Regions from separate parts of the Rheinheimera sp. B2H12 genome, predicted to be linked through region 1. Evidence: predicted binding sites of a transcription regulator. Region 1 holds the regulator's gene; each other region holds the start of a gene.

Region 1 (4,917 bases):
GCCTGCGACTCCAGGAAGTCGATCACCGGTTGATCCAAGCCGGTCAGAATTTTCAGCTCAGGCACCCAATGTGGGTTGGGCAGAAAGCGGGCATCAAACACATAATCGGCATCCTTGGGGATACCATATTTAAAGCCAAAAGACTCAAACAGGATCACTAACCGGCCGGTTTTCTGACCCAGGATCCGCTCTCTGAGCTGTTCGGTCAGTTGGTGAACGTTCAGCTCAGTGGTATCAATATATAAATCAGCGCGGCTGGAAATAGGGTCCAGCAGTTGTTGCTCACGCTGAATGGCTTCATCCAGCGACATCGCCTGATGTGACAACGGATGTAATCTTCTGGTTTCACTGAATCTTTTGATTAGACTGGTATGGTCTGCATCCAGATATAGAATGGTCAGTTCCACTTTGCGTGGTAAATAAGACAGGATCTCGGTCAGTTCTTCCGGTTCCTGTGGCAGGTTGCGTACATCAATGCTGATAGCAACCCGTTCATATTGTCCCATCACGGCGTTTGCCAAGGTTGGCAATAAATTGACCGGGATGTTATCGACACAATAATAGCCAAGGTCTTCCATCACCCGCAGTGCGACTGATTTACCTGAACCGGATCGTCCGCTGACCACCAGAAGTTTCATTTTCCTGCCGCCATCTCTGAATGGGTTAACAATAACTGATATAAACCGGCATCAGATTCTGCATGCCTGATCTTACGCGTCAAATCTTTCTGACTGAGTAGCCTGGCAATGCCTGCCAGTGTACTGAGATGAGTCTGGCACTGATTTTCCGGGATCAGGATCGCACAGAAAATATCAACCGCCTGATTATCGATAGCATCAAACTGGATCGCATCCTGGCTGACCACAAAGATCAACACCGGGCTGGTGACATCTTTCAATTTGCCATGCGGGATGGCGATACCACCGCCAATACCGGTCGAACCTAGTTTCTCCCGCGCCATCAGCGCTTCAAAAATGCTGGATTCCGGTAATTGCGGCAATTGCTGATGGGCAAGCTCGGCAATATATTCCAGAATGCGTTTTTTACTATTAAAAAGGACCGCACTTTTTGTGCAGTCCTTCGATAACATTGAGCTTAAGTTCATAAGTCCGTAATCAGTGACGAGAAATTTTCTCTTTGTGTTTAATAACTTGTCGATCAAGTTTATCGATCAACTGGTCGATCGCGGCGTACATATTATCATCTTCGCTGATTGCAAACACCTCTCCGCCGTTTAAATGCATTTTGGCTTCGGCAATTTGTTTTAATTTCTCCACATTCAGCACAACATGGACGTTGTTGATGTGGTCAAAATGCCGTTCAAGTTTTGAAAACTTGCTGTCTACATACTCTCTCAGTGCTTCAGTAATTTCAACATGGCGACCAGTTAGATTGATTTGCATAGACATTTCCTTCTTTGATGAGCACTTATAGCAAGCTCTTGCGCTGATTTGACGGCGGAATGTACAGAGACTCACGGTATTTGGCGATGGTCCGCCTTGCTACGTTGATGCCCTGTTCAGAAAGAATTTCTGCCATCCTGCTATCGCTTAACGGCTTTGCAGGATTCTCCGCTGCCACCAATTTTTTAATAAAGGCTCTGATGGCGGTCGACGAACATTCGCCACCACTCTCTGTACTTACATGACTGGAAAAGAAGAACTTAAGTTCAAAAATTCCACGTGGTGTATGCATAAATTTCTGGGTGGTCACCCTGGAAATGGTCGATTCATGCATGCCAACCATCTCAGCGACATCATTCAGCACCATAGGTTTCATCGCTTCTTCGCCATGTTCAAAAAATGCCTGTTGTTGCTGCACTATGCAGTTGGCAACTTTGAGCAGAGTTTCATTCCGACTCTCCAGACTTTTCAGAAACCATTTGGCTTCTTGCAGGTGCGAGCGGATAAACTGGCTGTCCGATGAATTACGGGCATGGCGTGACATCGCCGCGTATTGTTCATTAATTTTAATCTTTGGAAAGGCATCCGGATTTAATTCAACCATCCAGCGGCCTTTGACTTTTTTCACTGATACATCGGGAATGGTGTATTGCTGCTCTTCCCGGATCACATCGGCCCCTGGTCTTGGGTTCAGGCTGTGGATCAGACGCATCACTTCCCGCAAATCATCTTCTTTCAGTTTAGCCACCCGCATCAGAGAACGGAAATCACGATTGGCTAAATATTCACTATGATGACGAATAATATCGCAGGTTTGCGCAAGGAAAGGGGTATCTGGATCAAATTGACGCAATTGCACCAGCAAACATTCCTGAATACTGCGGGCACCCACCCCAATGGGATCAAAAAACTGGATGCGTTTAATCACGGCTTCGACTTCATCAGCTTCCACTTCTGGCATGCCAAGCGAGTCCAGAATGTCTTCAGTGCTGATGGTCAGCAGGCCATTGGCATCGATCGCTTCAATAATAATTTCAGCAATCGCCAGATCGGTATCAGAGAATGGGGTTAAGCGCATTTGCCAACGCAGATAATCCTGCAGGGTTTCAGTGGTCTCGCCCTGAAACACCATGTCTTCGTCACCGTTGTAAGTGCCGGAAACCGGGGCTGCACTGACCATATCGTCCCAGTTGCTGTCGAGTGGTAAGTCTTCTTTGATGTTTTGTTCCGTCATCGCCTCACTGCTGTCAGGGATGTCAGGTTCACTATGTTCATCGTTATTAAAACTGTCAGTCTCAGGATGTTCACGGCGGTCAGAATCAGCCGCAGCGCCGTTGTCATTGAAGTTGGTGTAGTCATCATCAGCTGCTTCGAGCAGCGGGTTTGCATCCAGCGCTTCCTGAATTTCTTGTTGTAATTCAATCGTTGACAATTGCAGTAGCTTAATCGCCTGCTGCAATTGCGGCGTCATGGTCAGCTGCTGTCCAAGCCGGAGTTGTAAAGATGGCTTCATGTACTTCTGGTCACTCCTGACGGCCAGTGAAACTGGCTTTTTGCTAACTATAGCCTGAATTGCTCTCCGAGGTATACATCTCTGACCTGCTGATTGGCTAATACTTCAGCCGGTGAGCCGGAAGCAATCAGTTCTCCATGACTGACAATATAGGCAATTTCACAAACATCAAGGGTTTCCCGGACGTTGTGGTCGGTAATGAGCACCCCAATACCGCGGTCACGCAGGTGCTGGATAATTTTTTTGATATCCAGTACTGAAATGGGGTCAACCCCGGCGAAAGGTTCATCCAGTAAAATAAAGGCCGGATTAGCCGCCAGCGCTCTGGCGATTTCAACCCGGCGTCTTTCACCACCAGACAAACTCATGCCCAGGCTATTGCGGATATGGGTAATGTTAAATTCATCCAGTAACTCATCGGCTTGTTGCTCGCGCTCTATGGCGGATAAGTTTTTCCGGGTTTGCAGAATCGCCATCAGATTATCGTAGACAGTTAATTTGCGGAAAATAGAGCTTTCCTGGGGCAAATAACCAATGCCTTGTCTGGCTCTGGTGTGAATAGGATCAAAGGTAATGTCCTGTTCACCCAGCGTGATAGTGCCTTTGTCCGATGGCACCAGTCCGACAATCATATAAAAAGTGGTGGTTTTGCCGGCACCATTAGGTCCGAGTAAACCGACGATCTGACCGGCATTGACTGCCAGACTGACATCTTTAACGACCTGACGGCCCTTGTAACTTTTGGCCAGATGGGAAGCGACTAGTGTTTTCAAATTATTTTTTCTCAGGTGTGAAAATAGTACTGACACGTTCGTTGTCTTTACCGCTGCTGGCGTTCAGGCTTTGTTTAGCTAAGTCATATTTGATCACAGAGCTGCGGACCAGACTGCCGCTCTGATTAATTTCAGCTTTACCGGTTAATGTCAGGATCCGGCTGGCAAAGTCATAGCGAATTTCGTTCGCCATCGCTTTGATTGGTTTGTCACCTTCCAGTAACTGGGCATATTCTGCCGGCTGACCGGTGGCAATAAACACTTCTTTGCCTTCACCAGCTGAGCGGTCAACTTCGAGCTTGTCTGCTTTGATACTCAGACTGCCCTGGGTGACTAATACATTACCAATATACAGCAGCTTTTTATCTTCGATACTGCCGCCAAAATTATCAGAAGTGACGCTGACAGCCTGGGCAAAATCGCTGTCTTTGGCCAGGCTACTGTAAGCCAGCATACTGAGCAGAAGGGCTAGAAAAATTTTATTTTTCATGACGGTAGACCGTTCCTTTGTGTTGTTTTAACTTAAATTTTTTGCTGGCTAAATCAATACTGACGCCACGTCCGGTGATGGCAAAACCGTCGCCGGTGATCAGCACGCCAGCATTGGTCAGTAATAACTGCTGTTCGAATAAATATTCCAACTGCGGCGTTTCTAGCTTTTGAAATAACTCGTCGGTTTTCAGATTGTCCAGTGTGACGTCCTGATCCAGTACCACTTTATCATCCGGGTATAACACGCCATTACGGCTGCTGATCTGCCATTTTGGCAGTTGCTGCTCAAAAATGGTATAGGCTGGCTGGTCGAGCTGAATTTGCCCTAGCTGTTCAAAATGCGACATCTGGCTGGCGCGGATCATACCGGACAAATTGCCTTGCTCGTCAAAGCTGGTGCGGATTAAATCATAAGCGACAAAATCCGGTGCCATGTCGTTTTCTGTCTGTAGTTGCACCGGATCCTGCAGATCCAGCCAGACATATAAAGCTGCGCTGCCGGCCAGCACCAGTAAAAACCAAAAAAATTGCCGGATCATGAGCTGCTGCCAGTAAAACGGGCAAATTGCTGCTGACTGATCAGCAACAGATCACAGAGCTCGCGCACGGCACCAAAACCACCACTCAAACTGGTGCAATAATCACTGTGCCGCCGCAGATAGGGATGAGCGTCTTTGACGGCCACACTCAGCCCACAATGTTGCATCACAGCCCAATCTGACAAATCATCGCCGAT
Region 2 (4,917 bases), 2.2 Mb from region 1:
GAAATTAGTGAAAGCTCTGCCTTGTTGTGCCTCGACAACGGCCATTTCCTCACGTTAAACGATTCTGGTAATAGTAGTGAGTTGTTCGAAATTGACCATCAGGGCCGGATTTTGCAGCGGACAAAACTAGCTGTCAGCAATACCGACTGGGAAGCCATGACACAAAGCCAGCACCAGATCTGGATTGGTGACATTGGCAATAACAGTGGCAGCAGAAAACAAACCTGGTTGTGGCAGTTGCAAAAGCCCTGGCAGCAACCGCAGGTACCGCATCAGATCCTGTTACAGCGACCTGACTATCCTACATCGCTACCAGCGCCATATCAGCATGATCTGGATGCCGAAGCTTTGGCTTACGCCAATGGCAGTGTCTGGCTGTTCAGTAAAAGTTGGTTCAGTGGCAGCACACAGGTTTTTCAGTGGGCAGCCGGGCAACCACTGCGCCAAGCTGCTGCTATTGCGGGCTTAACCGGCCTGGTGACCGACGCCGCTTTTAGTGAAGCGGAACAATTGTTTGTGTTGGTCGGTTATGCCGATATGCGGAAAAACCCGCTGCAGTTTATCTTCAGCAACAACTACCAGCCCTTTCTGGCGCTGGTTGACACTGATTTCCAATTGATCAGGCAAATACCGCTGCAGAGCAGTGGCCAGGTCGAGGCGGTTTGTGTTGATAAGCAACAACAAGTATGGCTGACGCAAGAAGAGTCTAAAGCGCAACCTGCCATGTTATGGCGGTTAGGCACAGTTGGATCGCTGCGCTCTGGCGGCCAATAATCTGGCTGTTGCGATACTTTTGCAGTGGCTTGATGCAGGGGCGTCAAGAAAACAACATAAAGTCTTAACAATTTAATCAGTGCTTTTACGCTGGTTGTTGCGTAAAATTCAGTGACTAGTTTAACAGGCAGTAAATTGTTACATCTGTCCGCAGTAAGCGTCAGTATACTTTACAAGGCACTTAAGCGCATTTTGTTGAGCCCCTTGTAAATCAATGAGTTGCAATTTTAGGCATGGTTTTTGCTTAATTGCTTGGTGTATTTTAAAATGTCACAGGAGTGTCAATGTTGTCTAATCATTTATTAAAAGCAGTTGCAGTGATTGTGGGTTTATCCTCACTGCATGCCAATGCATCCCTAATCAAAAACGGAAGTTTTGAAGATGCTTTCGACGGCGTTGCTGAAAGTGTAAAAATGTCGAATCAGTATATCTACCAACCTTCACGTCATATTGACTCTTTAGGTTCGCAAGCGACTGATAATCGTTGGGGTGTATACAACTACCTGCCGGGTTGGAGCATGTTGTATAACACTGGTGTTGAAATCAACCACAGCGGTGTGACCACTGGTGTCAACGGTGTTTCTACATCTTTTGATGCGCAGGATGGCAATCGTTTCCTGGAATTAGATACACACTTTGACGTTCGTAATGGTGCACTGTCAGGTTCTTCTAACGCTGGTATTTACCAGGGTCTGGAAAATCTGGTGATCGGAAAAACCTATGAACTGACATTTTGGTACCGTGCCCGTAACACTAACCTGGATGACAACCTGTTAGATGTGTACTGGTTAACTCAGGATGATTTACCAAACTATGCTGGTAATCAGACTGCAACAATCGACTTCAACAGTGCAGTGATTGTTGACAACAAAACAGTGAATAACCACGAAAACTGGGTGCAGTACAAATTTGATTTAACTGCTACTTCTGCCAGCATGGTATTAGGTTTTGGTGGCGCTGGTCAAAAGTCAGTTTCTTTTAACTGGCAAAATAAGCAATACACCAGCGTTGACGGTAACAAGCAAGGTGCGTTACTGGATAACGTTAGCCTGGCTGCCAAAATTCCTGAACCTGCAACTTTTGCAATGTTCGGTTTAGCAGCTGCCGGCTTACTGGCTCGTCGCCGTAAAGTCTAAGCATAAAGCTATCAAAAAGCGGCTAAGGCCGCTTTTTTTATGTCTGTATCATTTGATGCCGGGTAGGTTGGCTGCTGTGATTGGTAGGTCGGGACTTGCCACGAAGTGCGACAAAGCGTGAAGCGCTGCGGCAGTCCGACAGGTGCGATCGGTGAATCATCGTTTGGTTGGCTGTGAGATTATTGGCATAACATATCGGACTGCCCCGGCGGGGCCGTGTCGCACTTCGTGGTGAGTCCGACCTACAGATCCGTAGCAAATCCGATCTTGGTAAATGGTAGATAAATGCGTAGGTCGGACTCGACCAACTGCATAGCAGTTGGGCTGTCCGACAGGTGTAATGGGCGAATCATGGTTTGGTTGGCTGTGAGATTATTGGCATGACATGTCGGACTGCCCCGGCTTTTTCGCCGGGTCGAGTCCGACCTACAAATCCATGGCGAGTCGAAAAGGTGCGATCGGCGAATCATGGTTTGGTTGACTGTGAGATGATTGGCATAACATGTCGGACTGCCCCGGCGGGGCCGTGGTGCACTTCGTGGCCAATCCGACCTGCGGTGACTGATATATACGCGCCAGCCGCATGTAATGCCAAATAAATCAGTCAGTTATATAGTGCCATCACTATTCTTGTTGTTGTAATAACAACGCCACCACCTCGGCCGTTTTTTGTTGCATCAAGGCGATATCGCCGCGGCTTTCAACATTGAGCCGTACTAAGGGTTCTGTGTTAGAGCTGCGTAAATTAAAGCGCCAGTTGCCAAACTCCAGGCTGATCCCATCGGTCTCATCCAGACTCAAAGCAGTTGCTGCATAATGACTTTTCAGTCGCAATAAGGTTTGCGCCGGTTCTGCGATGGTGAAATTCAGCTCACCTGACGAAGGATAAGCGGCAATCCGCTCATCAACCAGAGCCGACAAGGCTTTGCCTTTGACACACATCAACTGCGCAACTAGCAACCAGGGGATCATACCGCTGTCGCAATAGGCAAAGTCGCGAAAATAATGATGAGCGCTCATCTCACCACCATAAACCGCGTCCTCCAGTCGCATCCGCTCTTTAATAAAGGCGTGGCCGGTTTTAGACTGAATGGCATGACCACCCGCTTGTTGCACCAGTTCAATCGTATTCCAGGTTAACCTTGGATCATGGATCACGCGTGCACCAGCATGCTGTTGCAAAAAGGCTTCTGCCAGCAGGCCAACAATATAATAGCCTTCAATAAAACGTCCGGTTTCATCAAACAAAAAACAGCGATCAAAATCACCATCCCAAGCCACACCAAAATCGGCTTGATGCTTGAGCACTGCAGCACTGGTGTCGGCTCGATTTTCCGGCAATAACGGATTAGGGATCCCATTGGGAAAAGTCGGATCCGGTGCATGGTGCACTTTGATAAATTCAATCGGTAACTGCAATTGTGCAAACCGCTGCTCCAGCGCATCCACCACATGACCGGCAGCGCCATTACCGGAATTCACCACAATTTTTAATGGCTTAAACAACTCAGGCTGGATATAACCGAGTAAATGTGCCACATAAGCCGCCAGCACGGATTGTTGCCGGTATTGGCCCTGCCGGGCTGGCGTGGCAAAGTCGCCCTGCTCTGCCAATTGCCGGATCTGCTGCAAACCACTATCACCACTGATCGGCTTAGCGCCAGCCTGCACCAGTTTCATGCCATTGTAATCCAGCGGGTTATGACTGGCAGTGACTTCAATACCACCACAAACACCCAGCTCAAATGTGGCAAAATACACTTCTTCAGTACCGGTCATACCAAGGTCTATCACATCGGCACCAGCATCTAACATGCCTTGCGCCAGCGCCAGTTTTAATTCTGCTGAAGTGGCACGAACATCACCACCGACCACCACAGTCTTGGCCGCTAAAAACTCAGCAAAAGCACGACCGAGCCGATAAGCAACATCGGTATCGAGTTGCTCAACTAATTTACCGCGAATATCATAAGCTTTGACGCAGTCAATAGCGCGAAATCCGATGCTGTTCATTTATGACCTGCCATAGCGGTCAGCAAACCGCACAATATCGTCTTCACCCAGATAAGAACCAGATTGTACTTCAATCAGTTCTAACGGCACCTTGCCCGGATTTTCCAGTGCATGCACCGCCGTGATCGGGATATACACCGACTGATTTTCCGTCAGATACTGATCCTGGCCATCAATTGTCACTTTGGCAGTGCCTGACACCACAATCCAGTGTTCAGCTCTGTGATGGTGCATCTGCACCGATAATTTGGCACCGGGTTTTACCGTGATCCGCTTCACCTGAAAACGCTCACCATGGTCCACGGAGTCATATTTGCCCCAAGGCCGATACACTTCGCGATGAAAGGTCGCTTCGGGCCGGCCGGCCTGTTTCAACCTTTGCACTATGGCTTTGACATCTTGTGCCTGATCTTTATGGGCCACCAGCACCGCATCTTTGGTGCTGATCACCACCAGATCCTGCACGCCGACAGTGGCAACCAGTTGTTGTTCGGACCGCACATAACAATTTTCGGTCTGATGCGTCATCACATCGCCATGCAACACATTACCAGCAGCGTCTTTCTGATCGACCTGCCATAACGCAGCAAAACCACCGACATCATTCCAACCAGCAGCCAATGGCATCACCACCACGGCATCAGGTTGCGTTGCAGTGAGTGGTTCCATAATGGCGTAATCGACAGACTCATCCGGGCAGGCAATAAAAGCAGCCTCGGTAATACGAACAAAATCCAGATCCGGTGTCAGCTGTGCCAGCGCGTCCTGACAACATTTCAGAATATCTGGCCTAAATTGCTGTAACTGTTGTAAATACACCGAAGCGCGGAACATAAACATGCCGCTGTTCCAGTAATAATCCCCGCTTTGCAAATAACGTTCTGCCGTCTGCAGATCCGGTTTTTCGACAAAAGCAGCCACATAAAAACCCTGCTGTGTTGCTGTTTCATCACCACGGCGGATATAACCGTAACCGGTTTCGGCATGAGTCGGC
Region 3 (4,917 bases), 1.3 Mb from region 1:
GACTTCCAGTAAGTTTTCAAACACGAACATCAGATCCTGGATTTGTTGCGCCATTTCTTCATCATGCTCACGGATCGAATCCATCAGCTGACCTTCGACATTGGTATCGAGGTAGTTCATGATGTCGGCAGCAGCTTTTAAGCCGCCCATTTTAGCAGCTTGCGCGCCAGCCTGACCGGCAAACTGTTTCTCCATAATTTCGTTCAGCTCTTGCAAGGCTGCCGGTTGCACTTCTTCCAGGTTGGCGATGCGCATGGTTAAATCCAACCGAACTTTTTCCGGGAATTGTGACAAAATCTCCGCCGACTGCTCCGGTTCCAGATAAGACAATACAATGGTCTGGATCTGCGGGTGTTCGTTACGGATGATATTGGCCACCTGTTTCGAATCCATCCACTTCAGCGAATCCAAACCTTTGGCACCGCCGCCCAGAATAATCTGGTCAATCAGATTCGAGGCTTTTTCTTCACCCAAAGCCGCAGTTAAGGCACGACGGATAAATTCTTCGCTCTGGAAGCCGATGGTACTGAAATTCTGGATCTGCTCAATGAACAGCCGGTGCACGGCGGAAATTTTCGCCTGGTTCAGGTCCTCAATCGAGGCCATCGCCATGCCCACTTTCTGCACCTGCTTTGGTTCCAGATGTTTTAAGATCTGGGCTGCATCCTCTTCTGACAGACTGAGCAGCAGAATGGCGGCTTTTTCGACGCCATCTAATTTGCCGACATCAAAGGCCGGTTTGTTATCAACATTACTCATCTTCAGCCAACCAATTTTTCACGACCAGAGAGGATAATTCAGGTTCGTTCGCCACTAAAGCGCGTACCGCTTTTAATAAATCTTCGTCACCATGCAGATCCGGCAACATCAGGGTGCCATCCGCCGCAAAGCCAACCGACTTCGCATCAAACTCTTTTGACAGCATATCAATGGTATCATCACCTAAGTCCAGACCACGGGATAATGAATTTTCATCATAAGCGTCACTGGTATCTTCAGGATAGATCAGTTTCTTCAGCATTGGTTTCACCACGGCCAGGATCAGGGTGATAATCACCAGCGCTGCGGCCGCTAACCTGACCACTTCCAGGAACCAGGGTTGCTCGAAAAATGGAATTTCCCGGGCTTCTGTCAGTACTTCGCGGGTGAAAGGTACGGACACCACTTCAATAGTATCACCACGCTGCACATCAAAACCGATCCCCCCTTGTAATAACCGCCGGATGTTCTGCAGTTCGGCCTGGGTGCGCGCCACCGGTACTGCTGGCTGTTCACCTTCGGCCACGCCAGCTTTATAGTCGACTGCCACTGACACGCTGATACGACGGATCACGCCAGATTGCTGCATCGAATGACTGATGGTGGTATCCAGCTCGTAATTGCGGGTCTGCTCTTTGCTATTACGACCGGGCACGATAGGACTACTATTGCCGCCAGTGGCAACTTCCGGGATAGTTGAATCGACCGGTGGCTGATTTGACAGCGCGCCAGGGATCCCCATCGAGCCGCCACCGACACTATTTTCTTCCAGCGTCATTTCACTGCGCACTGCCGGCAGGTCCGGGTTAAAACGTTTTTGCGTCTGCTCCAGGGTGGTGAAATCCATTTGCAGGTCGACCTGAGCCGTGTAATTGTCGATCCCAAGCACCGGGATCAGAATAGAGTCAATTTTCTGCCGGTATTCTTCTTCCCGTTTTTGCTCAATTTCATACTCGCGTTTTGAACGGGCAGAACTGGCATCTTGTGAGCCGCTGTTTAACAAGCGGCCATTCTGGTCAGTCACAGTCACTTTGGACGGTTCCAGCCCTTGCACCGCGGAAGCAACTAAATCGACAATGGCATCCACTTCACTGTCTTTAATAGATTTGCCGCCTTTAGCACTGATCATCACAGTCGCCGACGGCGATTTCTCGGTACGGGCAAAAATATTTTCTTTTGGAATAGCCAACAACACTCTGGCTCTGGCCACACTTTGAAATTCTTCAATGGTTCTGGCCAGTTGTTGCTCGCGGCTGTGTTTTAATCTTTCCATCTCCAGCCGCTGACTCACGCCAAAGCCACTGTCCTGCATCAGTATATCTTCGCCGCTGTTGGACGACTTTTGTAATCCGGCCCGGCTTAACCCCAATTTGATCTGCTGATACTGATCTCCGGGCACCAGAATGACATTGCCTTCGAGTTTATACTCAACTTTTTGTCCATCCAGATAATCCAGATGCTGAATCAGTTCCGCCGTTTCAAAAGTACCCAGTGGCCGCAATTCAGGTTCGCGGGCCCACAGGATGATCAGGATGGCGATAGCAATACAAATCGTCAGCGCGACAATCAGCGTGAGCTGGCGGACAATGTCCATGCCACCCATAGCGCCGAGAAAACCGGATTTCTGCTCTTGTTGGGTCTGATCTTCAGTGGCATTGTTAAAATCGTTGCCACTTAAGGTCAGTTCAGTTGATGTAGATTCAGCCACAGATTAATCCTCCCTCAAACCGGCATCGACATGACTTCTTTGTAAGCTTCAACCAGTTTATTACGCACCTGGACTGTGGCTTCGAAGGCAATCGATGATTTTTGACCGGCAATCATGGCTTGTGCCAGTGATACTTTTGGATCGCCCATTTCAACAGCAGTTGCCAGTTTGCTGGAGTCTTGCTGCAGGCCATTGACGTTATCCAGTGCCATCTTAAATAAGGCAGAAAAATCCTGTTGGCTGCTATTGCCAACCTGGGATGAGGGCGATGGCATGTCATTGCTCAGGCTACGGGCCTGTTTGGCAAAAGTCTGCATTTCCTGAAATAACGCGGCGCCTTTGATATCCATGAGTATTTACCTGTCACAACAGCTAGAAAGCCGGAATAACAAAATAAAGCACAAATCATGCCATGATTTACTTGTTATTTTTCAATTAGTTATATATGAATTTTAATCTGGCAGCAGAGTCAAAAAGCTGACGCCTATCGGAGTGGCAGTACAGGATTAACGCAATACAAGACGGGGTTACCACGAAGTGCGACGTGCGTTGCCAGGAAATACTGCCAGATACTCAACATGGATGGGTTTGAACCTTCGTAGGTTGGACTCGGCGCGCAGCGACAGTCCAACATGGCTTGTGGAAAAATTATCCATCATGATTGTCGGACTGCCCCGGTTATGCCGGTCGCATTTCTTGGCAAGCCCGACCTACAATATAAAGCTTACAAATCAATTAAATAAAAAAGCCTTATCTTGGCGTCAGGCCGGTAACTGAATACCAGACTCGCGCATCCTGGCGAGTTTATAACGCAAAGTGCGGGCACTGATGCCCAGCTTTTCCGCCACTTCTTTGCGTTTGTAAGCGCAGGCTTTCATGGTTTCCAGGATGATCCGGTGTTCCTGCTCGTACACTTCGGACTTAAACAGGCTCAAGTCCGGATCCAGATTTACATCCGCTATCGGTGTCGTCCAGTCCTGGTCCGTTGGACCGGTTTCCAGCAAGATGTCGTCAGCAGTGATTTCACCCTCACTGTGCACAATCAGCGCCCGTTGCATCACATTATCCAGCTCCCGCACATTACCGGGCCAGTTATGCGCCAGCAGTTTACGCTCAGCAGCGCTGGTCAGCAGCGGCAGTGCTTCCCCCTGCTGCTGACAATGCCGCTCCAGCAAATGCTGACACAGCGGCAGAATATCGGCACTTCGCTGCGCCAGCGCTGGCCAGGTCAGTGGAAATACATTCAGCCGGTAAAATAAGTCTTCCCGGAACAAACCTTGTTGCACCGTTTGACGTAAATCGCGGTTGCTGGTTGCAATGACCCGCACATCCAGTTTGATGGTTTTACGGCTACCCAGCCGTTCAACTTCGCGCTCCTGCAACACCCGCAATAATTTAGCCTGCAGGTTTAAGTCCATTTCGCTGATTTCATCTAACAAAATGGTGCCTTGTTGCGCTTGTTCAAATTTACCCGGACAGGCGGCGATAGCGCCGGTAAACGCACCTTTTTCATAACCAAACAACGTCGACTCCAGCATATTCTCCGGAATTGCTGCGCAGTTAATGGCAATAAAAGGTCCGGCATGGCGAGGCGATTGTTGATGAATATAACGGGCCAGCACTTCTTTGCCGGAACCACTGGGACCAAGTACCATCACGCTGGCGTCAGAGCGCGCCACTTTAGCCGCCAGTTTCACCAACTGCTGACTGACAGGTGCCGCCACGATCGGCTCAAATGCCGTGACAGTTTCCACCGGCACATAACGACTGACCATATTCACCAGTACTTCCGGCGCGAAGGGTTTTGCCAGATAATCGACGGCACCAAGCCGGATCGCTTGCACCGCATCGTTCACCGTGGCATAAGCCGTCATCATCAGCACAGGTAACTGCGGATAATTCAGTTTGATCGACTTGAGCAATTCAATACCGGATACCCCACCCATCTGGACATCACTGATCACCAGGCGGATTTTGTGTTGTTTGAGCAATTGCAATGCCTGCTCAGCGCTTTCTGCCGCAATGACCTGATACTGTGCCAATTCCAGCGTATCCACCAGTGCTTCACGGAGGCCAGCGTCATCTTCGACCACCATAATGTTAGTGTGCTGCATGTGGGGCTCCTTCTGTAGTGTCAGTGTGATGCAGGTCCGGATGATGCTGTGCCTGCGTCATGGTGCTGTCGCTTGCGACAAGGCAAACGGGCAGCAGTATTTCAAAACGGGCACCGCCGCCTGCTGCGCTGATGCAACGGGCAATGCCATGATGTGAATTTGCAACCGCCTGTACCACAGCCAGGCCAAGGCCTGTGCCACTGGCGCGGGTGGTAAAAAAGGGTTCGAAGATTTGTTGTTGCAAGTGTACGGGTACACCCGGACCATGATCTTCCACCACCAGTCGAATATGCTGGCCATCTGGATCGGGCAAGGCCGCCAGTAAAATCTGCGCGC
Region 4 (4,917 bases), 1.2 Mb from region 1:
TATTTGATTCATCGCGGAACAACACTGTCACCGGCGAAATAAAAGTGGCACCGTTAGTTAGGTAAGGAAACGCAGGGTTATTCAGACCTGTACCAGCGCCGGCCGGCAATACCAGATTAGGCAAGGTGCCCACTGGTTTACCAGATGAATCAAAATCCAGTACCTGCGGCGGTGGTAATTGGAACACATGACCAACACCGCCCGTTACAGCACCTGTGGTGGTCGCTGGGACTGCATTATTATTGTCCAACTGGGCAAACACCTGCCAGTCGTTATCGGTCGCTGCGCCGGTTTTACGGAAATACATCGTCAGAATATGCGGCTCACCCAAACTGTCATAAATAGTGGAGGATGTGCTGGAGTTAAAACTGGTTTTATCCGTCGGGTTAAAGGCGGCAGTGGGCACCACCACCCGCGAATCCAGGTTCATCGTCATATACACGTTACTGGTCGAACGCGGTGCACCAGCAGTCGTTGGGATCTGGATAGGTTTGGTTGTGCTGAGGCTGACCGATGTGGTCGAACCCGATGTTGGGTCCACGGAATAACCCTGCAAATAATTGCCGTTATTATCCACAATGAAATTTTCTTTACTCAGTTTGAAGGCACCAGCCCGGCTAAAGGTCATATCCCTGGCAGCTAAATCTGGTGTCATGGCAAAAAAGCCATCGCCAGAAATAGCGATATCCAGTGAGTTGTTGGTGAATTTCAGTGAACCTTGCGAAAATTGTTGAGCAATCATCGAAGTTGACGCGCCATCACCCACTTTGGTCCGGCTGGAGGTAAAAATTGAACCGGCATAGACATCGGCAAATTCAGCTCTTGATTCCTTAAATCCGGTGGTATTGACGTTCGCGATGTTATTCGCAGTGCTGTCTAAATCTTTCTGGGCGGCAGCCAAACCGCTTAAAGCAATATTAAAACTCATTGTTCACCTCGTAATCAGCCATTAGCTTGCTGCAATTTCTTTTACATCTGCCATTTTTTTGGCGCCGATGCCGTATAAATTTAATGTCATATCTGCCGTTGATTTACCCAGTGTGACACTGGCCACAGGAACATAAGTGGCAGTCGCCAGGCTTTCGGTTTTACCTGCGACGGACACATCAACCGTCATCTTGTACAAACCTTTGGCCATCACTTCGCCGTTATTATTTTTACCGTCCCAAACAAAATCATATTTGCCGGCCACCGGGTTTTCGACTGGCTCATTTCTGACCAGCTCACCCGCCTGGTTATAAATTTTCACACTCAGAGTAGTGGCATTTTTAGGAATTTCTGTCGAACCATAAGCTTTATTGGTGCCATCAAAGGCCAGTTTGTCGGAATCGACCAACACAGTGCGGCCGACCAAGCTGGAGGCCTGCAGTGCCTGATTCGAATTCATACTGGCGGCAAAATCTTTAAAATTGGTATTGAGCGAACCAATACCATCGGCCATGGTAAAATTGGTCATCTGCGCAATCATCTGATCGTTTTCAACCGGTTTGGTTGGATCCTGAAACGCTAACTGCTGCGTTAATAAGGCAAAAAAGTCGGATTGCGTCAGCGCACCGGATTTCTGGGCATCAGTTTTGGTGACTTCGTCTTTTTTCTTCAGACTGTCAAGATAACTGTTATCTGCCGCATTATTAATTGTGGTCATGCTCTACCTCCTTAACGCTGACCTAACGTCAGTGTGCGACTTAACATTTGTTTGGCGGCATCCGCCACCTGCACATTGGCGTCATAAGAACGACTGGCAGAAATCATATTGGCCATTTCTTCCATCACATTGACATTCGGCTTGTAAATGAAGCCTTTTTCATCCGCCAGCGGATGGCTCGGGTTGTATTCGGTATTAAGCGGCGCATCACTTTCCACAATGCCCAGCACTTTCACACCTGCGCCACGCCGATCATCCAGCGCTTTGTCCATCTCAGCGGCGAACACCGGATGGCGACCACGATACGTCTGATCGATGCTACTGCTGACACTATTGGCATTGGCAATATTACTGGCCGTGGTATTCAAACGCAGTGCCTGCGCAGTTAAACCAGAACCCGCGATATCAAAAACCCGATATAAGCTCATTGTTACTGACCTCCGCCTAAGGCTTTTCTCAGGCCACTGATTTTGCCATTTAAGAAATTCAGCGCAGCCTGATACTCCATGCTGTTCTGACTGAATGCATTGCGTTCACGGTGGATATCTACACTATTGCCATCGCCTGTATCGGTTTGCTCGACGTTACGAAATTTCACTTCCTGCCGGGTCTGGGTAGAAATTTCAAAATGTTTTTCATGAGTACGGCTAAAGGCAGAAGTTTGCCGCGTGTTGGCATTGGCCAGTGCGGTCTGAAAATCCAGATCCTTGGCTTTAAACCCAGGGGTATCCGCATTTGCGATATTATCCGCCAGCAATTCTGAGCGTTTTTCGCGCAGCAACATGCCCTGCGGGTGGACGCCAAAAGCTTTTTCAAAACTAATTGCCATAGTGCTGTACTCATTTCAGCGATTGATAAAATTAGTTAGCAAAACTCAGGCCAACAATTTAATGACACTGCAGGAATGAAATTGGCGGCAACAAAAAGCCGTGCAACAGGCACGGCTTGGCATGGAAAAACGCTAAAGGGTATGCTTAGGTTTTGCGACGATAGATGATCCCTGGATTACAGCGAATCATCTCAAAATCGGTGTTAATGCTGGACAAGGATTCAGATGCCCCCAAAAACAAATATCCTTTTGGGTTCAGCGCTTGGGCAAACTGCCGAATGATTTTAGCTTTCACTTCCGGCGAAAAATAAATCAACACGTTACGGCAAAAAATAATGTCAAATTTGCCCAGTAAGGTATAACTGTCTAACAAATTGAGATGGCGGAATGAAACATTTTTTCTGACGGGTTCCCGCACCCGCATCATACCGTTGCCACTGTCTTCGAAAAACTTGCTGCGTCGTTCCGGCGACAAGCCTCTGGACAATGCCAGACCGTCATATTCAGCACGCTGACAGTGCTCAAGCATAGCGTTGGAAATATCTGTGCCAAGAATTTGCATGCCGAGGCTGAAGGCCCCTGGTCGGCTTTGCTGATATTCCAACCCGGTCATTGCAATTGAGTAAGGTTCTTGACCTGATGAACTGGCTGCAGACCAAATTTTGACATTGCGATGGTCTTTTTCCAGTTCAGGTAAAATTTGTTTTTTCAGCAATTCATAAGGATAGGTATCGCGAAACCACAAAGTTTCATTGGTGGTCATTGCATCAATCACCGCCGAGCGTAATTGACGTTCAAACGGACTCAATGTTTTGTTCACCAGCTCAGACAAACTTGCCAGTTGAAACCGCTGCATCAAAGGCCCGAGACGGCTTTTGACCAGATACTGCTTGTTCTCGCCAAGCACTATGCCACATTGCTGCTCCAGAAAATCCCGGAACAGCTTGTATTCAGTGTCAAGCAGCTCTTTATTCACCACAGCATTGCCACCTTTTAATCAGCATGTAACCATTTCCGTACTGATTCACCCAGTTCATCCGGATTAAACTTAGCAATAAAATCATCGGCACCCACTTTCTGTACCATTTGCTGATTAAAGACTCCGCTTAAAGAGGTGTGTAAAATCACATGCAATTTTTTCAGTTTTTGATCCAGCCGGATTTCTGCCGTCAAGGTATAACCATCCATTTCCGGCATTTCAATGTCAGAGATCAGAAGGCCAATTTTTTCAGTGACTGATTCTTCACAACTCGCGGCAACTTCTTGCAGATAACTCAGCGCTTCGCGGCCATTTTTCACCAGATGCATGGTGACTCCCAGACCTTCCAGTGCCCGTTTGACCTGATTACGCGCCACAGCTGAGTCATCGGCAATTAAAATGGTTCTGTCGCCTAAGTCAGCGGTAATAGTTTCGGTATCGACAGCGCCCGTGATCATGGTCGGAGAAGGTGAAATCTCTTCCAGGATTTTCTCGACATCAATAATTTCAACCAGCTCTTTGTCAATCTCAGTCACTGCGGTCAGATAACTTTGCCGGCCGCCGGTACCTTTTGGCGGTGGCATAATAGATTCCCAGTTGATATTGATAATTCGCTCAACTGAATTAACTAAAAAACCCTGCACCGATCTGTTGTACTCAGCGATGATGATGAAACTGTCTTTCACATTCTCAATCGGTCTGCCACCTGTCGCCAGGCTTAAATCAATCACCGAAATCGTCTGACCACGAATGTGAGCAATACCACGCACAAATTTGTTGCGTTTGGGAATAGCAGTCAGTGGCGGACATTGCAACACTTCCCTGACTTTGAACACGTTAATGCCAAATCTTTGTCTGCCTGCCAGCCGAAACAGCAGCAATTCCAGCCGGTTTTGCCCGACCAGTTGTGTGCGCTGGTTTACAGAATCAAGAATACCCGCCATTTGAGACTCCCAGAAAATTTCAGGATCGGTTCTTGCATCTGATAGTAAAATCAGCGGCAAGTCACTGAAAAATTGACATACTTGGTATGGTATAACCCTTTGCCGTTAAAGCATAGCTGAAACCTTATGAAAATGTACGATAATTTTTTTTCGCTCAGACAGCGTTACCGTCAAATCCTTGTCGCTCTGCCATTGCTGAGTTTTCAGGTCTTGGCCAGCAGCTATTCAATGGCGGATATTGCAGAGCAATCGACCACCTGGCTCAGCCAGCAATTGTCGCAGTCAGAAAACGTCAGACAGGACATTATTTTACATCCACTTGATGCCCGATTAGCTGCTAAAACCTGTGAATCGCCACTGGAATTCAGTTTAGTGGCCGCTAAAGTGCAACGGCAAAACACCATTCGGGTGCTTTGCGCCGATAGTCCAGGCTGGCAGTTATTTTTATCGGCACGGGTCAGTCAGCTCATTCAGGCTGTCACAGCCAGTCGGCAAATTCCGGCCGGTACTGTAATAAGTG

The links. Region 1 encodes sigma-54, which starts transcription at its own class of promoters, with help from an activator protein. Its sites were predicted from a motif close to TGGCANGNTNCNTGCTT; they were not measured.
Region 2: AC53GJ_RS12135 (PEP-CTERM sorting domain-containing protein) is a predicted target of sigma-54. The motif match lies at 1,004-1,020, and genes of this name have one in related genera.
Region 3: fliE (flagellar hook-basal body complex protein FliE) is a predicted target of sigma-54. The motif match lies at 2,864-2,880, and genes of this name have one in related genera.
Region 4: flgB (flagellar basal body rod protein FlgB) is a predicted target of sigma-54. The motif match lies at 2,511-2,527, and genes of this name have one in related genera.

The regions. Positions count from the first base shown of each region.
Region 1 covers NZ_CM184363.1:586,563-591,479, forward strand. Annotated here, with positions in the region: gene rapZ (RNase adapter RapZ) at 1-638, opposite strand, end outside; gene ptsN (PTS IIA-like nitrogen regulatory protein PtsN) at 635-1,105, opposite strand; gene hpf (ribosome hibernation promoting factor) at 1,116-1,403, opposite strand; gene AC53GJ_RS02600 (RNA polymerase factor sigma-54) at 1,429-2,916, opposite strand; gene lptB (LPS export ABC transporter ATP-binding protein) at 2,964-3,689, opposite strand; gene lptA (lipopolysaccharide transport periplasmic protein LptA) at 3,691-4,179, opposite strand; gene lptC (LPS export ABC transporter periplasmic protein LptC) at 4,169-4,720, opposite strand; gene kdsC (3-deoxy-manno-octulosonate-8-phosphatase KdsC) at 4,717-4,917, opposite strand, start outside.
Region 2 covers NZ_CM184363.1:2,803,618-2,808,534, forward strand. Annotated here, with positions in the region: gene AC53GJ_RS12130 (hypothetical protein) at 1-774, shown strand, start outside; gene AC53GJ_RS12135 (PEP-CTERM sorting domain-containing protein) at 1,059-1,910, shown strand; gene AC53GJ_RS12140 (phosphohexomutase domain-containing protein) at 2,535-3,923, opposite strand; gene AC53GJ_RS12145 (mannose-1-phosphate guanylyltransferase/mannose-6-phosphate isomerase) at 3,924-4,917, opposite strand, start outside.
Region 3 covers NZ_CM184363.1:1,873,784-1,878,700, reverse strand. Annotated here, with positions in the region: gene fliG (flagellar motor switch protein FliG) at 1-759, opposite strand, end outside; gene fliF (flagellar basal-body MS-ring/collar protein FliF) at 752-2,467, opposite strand; gene fliE (flagellar hook-basal body complex protein FliE) at 2,482-2,817, opposite strand; gene AC53GJ_RS08140 (sigma-54-dependent transcriptional regulator) at 3,229-4,581, opposite strand; gene AC53GJ_RS08135 (sensor histidine kinase) at 4,568-4,917, opposite strand, start outside.
Region 4 covers NZ_CM184363.1:1,826,921-1,831,837, reverse strand. Annotated here, with positions in the region: gene flgE (flagellar hook protein FlgE) at 1-928, opposite strand, end outside; gene AC53GJ_RS07930 (flagellar hook assembly protein FlgD) at 950-1,645, opposite strand; gene flgC (flagellar basal body rod protein FlgC) at 1,657-2,073, opposite strand; gene flgB (flagellar basal body rod protein FlgB) at 2,076-2,474, opposite strand; gene AC53GJ_RS07915 (CheR family methyltransferase) at 2,620-3,453, opposite strand; gene AC53GJ_RS07910 (chemotaxis protein CheV) at 3,468-4,397, opposite strand; gene flgA (flagellar basal body P-ring formation chaperone FlgA) at 4,524-4,917, shown strand, end outside.